One region of the Fusobacterium sp. IOR10 genome, then DNA from elsewhere that is predicted to be linked to it. Evidence: riboswitches for the same ligand, from Rfam matches in the RefSeq annotation. Region 1 holds a riboswitch; the other holds the start of a gene.
What was found. A riboswitch is a leader RNA that binds a small molecule or an ion and turns the genes downstream of it on or off. The one in region 1 is predicted to bind lysine.
Positions count from the first base shown of each region.

Region 2: another riboswitch for lysine. It lies ahead of GIL12_RS08670 (Na+/H+ antiporter NhaC family protein); the one in region 1 lies ahead of GIL12_RS04855 (aspartate kinase).

Region 1 covers NZ_WJWY01000012.1:6,766-10,167, reverse strand. The annotation lists gene GIL12_RS04865 (metal-sensing transcriptional repressor) at 1-188, opposite strand, end outside; gene GIL12_RS04860 (M20 family metallopeptidase) at 314-1,510, opposite strand; lysine riboswitch at 1,662-1,835, shown strand; gene GIL12_RS04855 (aspartate kinase) at 1,944-3,149, shown strand; gene dapA (4-hydroxy-tetrahydrodipicolinate synthase) at 3,305-3,402, shown strand, end outside.
Region 2 covers NZ_WJWY01000033.1:10,146-13,547, forward strand. The annotation lists gene GIL12_RS08660 (ribonuclease HII) at 1-568, opposite strand, end outside; gene GIL12_RS08665 (RluA family pseudouridine synthase) at 561-1,511, opposite strand; lysine riboswitch at 1,647-1,817, shown strand; gene GIL12_RS08670 (Na+/H+ antiporter NhaC family protein) at 1,934-3,402, shown strand, end outside.

The sequences.
Region 1 (3,402 bases):
TTTACACAATGTTTCATATGCTGCTTAATTATTAATATATCAGCTTTTTTTAGAAGAGATTGAGAAGCTAAAATTTGATTTGAAATATCTATACAATATCTGTCTTCCTCTATCATTTTAATTGAAGCTTCCACTTGTCCTTTTGCTATCTTTAAAGTTTGTAACGCTTTCTTTCTTTCTTCATTCATTCTTCTTCCTCCTCTTGGCCCCCGTATAGGGGGGTACTAAAATAATACTATCACTATTTTTTATATTAGTCAACTAAAATAAAAAAGAGGGAAATTAAATTCCCTCTTTTTATAAAAAATCTTAATTAATTGTCATTATTTTTATTTAAATATTCATAGGCATTTAACAAATTCATAACCTGAACTTTTACTCCAATAGCAAGAGATTTTTCATCTATAGAAAATGATCCGTTATGAAGTGGTTTATTTTCTTTTGTTCTCATTCCAACTCCAAGATTAAAAAAAGCTCCTGGAACCTTATCTAAATAATAGGCAAAATCTTCAACTACCATTTCAGGAATTTTCTTTTCCTTAACATTTTTACTCTCTAGTACATTTTCTCCACTTTTCTTTACAATATCAACAAATTTGTCATTATTTATAAGAGCCATATAACTATCAATATATTCAACTTCCCCTACTGCTCCCATACCTTCGCATATTAATGTAACCATATTTTTTATTTTAGGTTTTACTGAGTCCCTTAATTTATTAGAAAGAGTTCTTATTACACCTTCTAATAAAACATCTCCAGTTATTACATTTTCTGTTTCTCCACCTATAATTTTTCCAAAACTTAAAACTAAAGATTCTCTTGAATCTATGCTTCTACTAACTATTGTTTGAAGAGCAGTTATTACTTGGGCTGCTACAACTATTGAGTCAACCCCTGTACTAGGATAAGCTCCATGACAACTTTTTCCTTTTATTCTTATTTTTATTCTTGTTGAAGCTGCATTCATAGGCCCATATTTAATTCCTATTTTCCCTGCACTTATTGAAGGATCCACATGTAATCCAAATATTCCATCTACATTTTCAAGAACACCTTCTTTAATCATAGGCAGTGCACCACCTGTTGTCTCCTCTGCAGGTTGAAATATTAATTTTACATTACAAGGTAATTCTTTAATATTTTCAGAAATAACCTTTGCTACACCAAGCAAAACACTCATGTGAGCATCATGTCCACAAGCATGCATTTTCCCCCTATGCTCTGACTTAAAGTCACATTCAGTCTCTTCCAAAATAGGGAGTGCATCCATGTCAGCTCTAAAGGCTAATGTTATATCTTTATTTTTACCCTCTATCTCTGCAACAATGCCACTTTTACCTATATTTTTTTTATAGTTTATCTTTAATTGGTCCAATGTATCACAAATTATTTCAGTTGTTTTTGGAAGAGAAAAATCTAATTCTGGATATTTATGTAATTTTCTTCTAATATTTACAACAAAATCCTCCACCCTATCTGCTGATTCTAAAAACGCATTTTTTTTCATGAACTCTCCTCCTATTTTTTCTTTCACCTAATTAAAACAAGTTTAATACAAAATAGCAACTAAATAAAATATATTCTATTTCATTATAACATTTATAGAATATATTGTTAATTTAATGAATATCCGTGTATAATATGCATTAATTAAATATAAACCAGATTGAGGAGCAGTTGACATTATTAACTATATGGAGTTTACCTAAAACTTTGAAATATAGTGAAAGGGAAAGTTGCCGAAGTATAAACTTTAGGTAAAGTTTATATTGGGAGTGTAATTAACAGTTGCACTACTGTCATTGAGTATTCAATGTTGTGCTTTCTGTTGTGTCTTACTAAAATTTTAGTATGAGCTTTAGTAGAAATTACTAGACCAACAGTTTGTTGACTGTTGGTTTTTTTATTTAATTAAATTTTATTACAAAGGAGATTTATAAATGAGAGTAGTGTTAAAGTACGGTGGTTCTAGTGTTGCAACAATTGATAAAATAAAAGCTATTGCCAAGTATATTATAAAATTAAAAGAAACTAAATATAGTGAGATAGTTGTAGTTGCTTCTGCAATGGGTAAAACTACCAATAAATTAATATCTCTTGCCAAAGATATTTCTGAAAATCCTGATCAAAGGGAATTGGATTCTCTTCTTTCAACTGGAGAACAACAAACTGTTTCTCTTATTTCAATGGCAATTAATTCAATGGGTTCAAGTGCTATTTCTCTAACAGGATCTCAAGCAAATATTCTAACTACTGGAGTTCATACAAAAAGTAAAATTAATAGTATTGATGCTGAAAAAATTAAATGTTATCTTAAAAAAGGTAAAATTGTTGTTGTAGCTGGTTTTCAAGGAATTAATGAAGATGGAGATATCACAACTCTTGGAAGAGGTGGATCTGACACTAGTGCAGTTGCACTAGCAGCAACATTACAGTGTGAATGTAGAATCTATACTGATGTTGACGGAATATATAGCGTTGATCCTAGAATTCATCCTGGTGCTAAATTTATAGAAAAATTATCCTATGAAGAAATGATGGAAATGTCTAATTTAGGAGCTGGAGTTATGGAAACTAGAGCTGTGGAAATAGGTAAAAAATACAATGTGCCTATCTTCGTTGGTAAATCTTTAAACGAATCAGGAGGAACTTATATTATGAATACAATTAATGATTTAGAGGAGAAATTAGTTACAGGAATAAGTGTTACAAAGGAAATTATTATTACTAGAATCTTAAATATTGGATATTCTAGTGAAAAAATAGCTGAAATATTCTCACTTGTAGATGCTGGGGGATTAAATATAAATATGATTACACAAAATATGACAAAGGATTGCCATGTTGACCTTTCTTTCAGTTGTAACTCTGATGAAAAATATTTATTAGAACAAGTTATTAGCAAAGTAAAAGCTAATATTCCAGAAGCTGAAGTTGACTATAATGATAATTTAGGTATGATTTCAATAGTTGGAGTTGGAATGATTAATAATTCAGGTATTGCTGGACGATTCTTTTCATCTTTAAGTAGAGCTAACATTAATTTTTATCAAGTAACTACTTCTGAAATAAGTGTCTCATCTAGTATTGATAGAGATTTAGTTGAGACTGCTGTAAAAGCTGTTGCTAAAGAATTTAATTTATAAAAAATTAGTTATAAATAACAGAATTGTATTTATTTACGTCAAATACTAAGTACCATTAATAATTTTCTACAATTTAATAAAAAAGAGCAACTATGAATACTGCTCAAATTATAAAATCACTTAATATATAAATAATCTAAACAGGAGGAATAAATATGACCTTATTTACAGGATCAGGAGTTGCAATTATTACACCATTTACAAATTCAATGGAGGTAAACTATCCTAAACTTAAAGAACTTCTAGAATTCCA
Region 2 (3,402 bases), on a different contig from region 1:
TTGGTAATGGTCCTTTTTCTAATAAAATATTTCTATGCAGTTTTGTTCCATACCCTTTATGTTTTTCAAAAAAATATTCAGGATATAATTTAGAAAACTCCTTCATAATATTATCACGAGATACTTTAGCTATTATAGATGCAGCAGCTATTGAAAGTGACTTAGAATCGCCTTTTACAAGAGGCTCTTGTTTTCCAGAAAATTCTTTAATTAGCCTATTTCCATCCACAAGAACTTTGTCACAAATAATATTGTTTTCTGAAATATCATCTAAAGCTCTATTCATAGCTATAAAAGTAGCATTTAAAATATTATATTTTTCTATTTCTTCCACAGTAGCTATTCCTATTCCAACATGGCAAAAGGTTATTATTTTATCAAAAAGAAGTTCTCTTTTTTTTTCACTTAATTTTTTAGAATCGTTTATATCATCAAAAAATTGGTAATATTTGTTGTCTTTTAGTTGTACAGCAGCAGCGACTACTGGACCAGCTAAAGGACCTCTTCCTGCTTCGTCGACTCCAACGAAAGTTCCCTGTGCTAGGTCAAAAGAATATAGTTTATTCATAGTCATCTCCTAAAATTTCTTTATTATTTAACTTTAGATTTAAAGTTTTTAAGGTTTTTGAGAAATCATCAGGTAATTCTCCAAGAAAAGATAAATTTTCATTTGTAATAGGATGAGTAAATTTTAAAATATAAGCATGTAACATCTGTCTCCCTAATATTTTAGAAGTAGAACCATAGATATCATCACCTAAAATTGGGTGATTTAGAAACTTAAGGTGCGCTCTTATTTGATGAGTTCGTCCAGTTTCGATATTAACTTTAAGTAATGAAAAATTAGAAACTTCATCTATTACTTTAAAATTAGAAATTGCAATTTTTCCATTAGTTTCAACCACAGCCATTCTTTTTCTTTCATGGGGATCCCGACCAATTAAAGTTTCTAATCTAAATGTATTTTCTTTGAAATTCCCTTTACAAATTGCTAAATAAGTTTTATTTATTTTTTTTTCTTTAAACATTTCAACTAATTTTTCATGCACATCATTTACTTTAGCTATAATGATAAGTCCACTAGTATTTTTATCTAATCTATGAACAATACCAGGTCTAATGGGATCACTGTCTATATTTGATAAGGATGAAAAATTATAGAGAATTGCATTTACAAGAGTTCCGCTATAATTATTTAGTGCTGGGTGCACAGTCATATTAGAAGGTTTATTAATGATAGCAAGATAATCATCTTCATAAACAATATTTAATTTAATTTTTTCTGGTTTTATTTCCAAAGATTTTTCCTCAGGAAACTGAACCTCTATTTTTTGTTTAGATTTTAATTTTAAACTACATTTATTAATCAGTTTATTATCAACTTTAACATAATTGTTATTTATTAAAGATTGAATATAATTTCTGCTTTTATTAGGTATATTTTTTTGAATAATAGTGTCAATTCTTTTTTTTTCCAAAGAATCTCCTACTATGAAAATAATTGGTTCCATATTCACTCTCCAATGAAATTATATTATATAAATAATTATAACATTACTTGAAGTAAAAGAGAACTAGAAATAAATAAAACTTGACATTATCAATTGAAAGTGTTAGCATATTTAGGATTAGACAATAAAATAATAAATTCAGGTAGAGGTTGCAAATGACAAAACTATTAACTTGAGCTGAGGAGCTAAGATGGTTAAGAAAGGGGATTTTGCCGAAAGATTAAAGGAGCTATCCGTAAATCTTGGGATTATAAAGAATATTTATAATACTGACATTGGTAATACTAATGTAGAGCTATCAAGTGATTTAAAAAAAATTAGTATAATTATACTTATTTTGTAATTACTCTACCTTTCTTTTTGAAGGGTAGTTTTTTTTTATAAAATTTATTATTTTAATTTAAATATTTAGGGAGGATTGTATGGCACAAGAAAGAAGAGGTTGGTTTATTGAATTATTAAAGCTGTCTCCAGTATTTTTATTGGCAACACTAATGGTTATAGTAGGTTTAGATGTACTAGTAGCAGCTCCAATAGCAACAGTTTATGCAGCTATAGTTGCATTTATAACAGAAAAGTTTACTTTTCAGGAAATAGTAGATAAAGCAGTAGATAATGTTAAAGAAATTCAATTGGTATTTTTTATATTAATGTTAGCTTACGCTATGGCAGAAACTTTTATGGCTTCAGGAGTAGGAGCTTCAATTATAATAATGTCTCTTAATTTTGGATTAACAGCAAAAACAATAGCTGTTACTGGAATAATAGTTACAAGTATTTTATCAGTTGCAATTGGAACATCTTGGGGAACGTTTGCAGCATGTGCACCAGTATTTTTATGGCTAAATCATATAGTTGGTGGAAACATTGTTTTAACAACTGCTGCAATTGCAGGGGGAGCTTGTTTTGGAGATAATATAGGACTTATTTCTGATACAACAGTTGTCAGTTCAGGAATTCAAAAGGTGGAAGTTATTGATAGAATAAAACATCAAGGAGTTTGGTCTCTAAGTTGTTTAATATTGAGTATAATAGCTTTCTATGTAGCTTCAGTAATGATGGGCTTACCAGATACAATTGGAAGCGCAAATGATGCTATTGCTCAGATTCCTCAGGAGGTTTGGACTGCTTTAGCTGAAAAAAGAGAATCTGCAGTAATTTTATTAAATCAAGTAAAACAAGGAGTGCCTTTATACATGATGTTGCCTCTAGTTTTGGTTTTAATTACAGCTATTAAAGGGTTGCCAACTCTTCTATGTTTGTTTTCTGGAATAATATCAGCTTTAATATTTGGATTATTCGCAGGAACTATAACAAGTATTCCAAATTTTTTAAACTTAATGTATACTGGGTTTGAAGGAGCTGGATCTTGGGTAATTGTAATGATGATGTGGGTAGCTGCTTTTGGTGGAATAATGGGAAGTATTAATGCTTTTGAACCATTATCTAGAATAGCTTTAAAGCTTTCTAAAAATGTAAGACAATTAATGTTTTTTAACGGAATATTTTCTATTTTAGGAAACGCTGCTTTATCAGATGAAATGGCTCAAATAGTTACTATAGGACCAATTATTAGAAATCTTGTTGATGAAAATGTTGAAGGGTCTGAAGAAGCTATATATAAATTGAAATTAAGAAATGCAACATTTAGTGATGCTTTGGGAGTCTTTGGGTCTCAATTAATACCTTGGCATGTTTATATTGGATTTTATGTTGGGATAGCATCTGTTGTGTACCCTTTGTATAAGTTTACAGCAATAGATATTATAAAATATAATTTTTTAGCAATGATAGCAGTTGCTTCAATATTGATTCTAACATTAACTGGTTGGGACAGATTTATTCCTCTATTTAGATTGCCTAAAGAACCAGAAGTTAAATTAAAAAAATA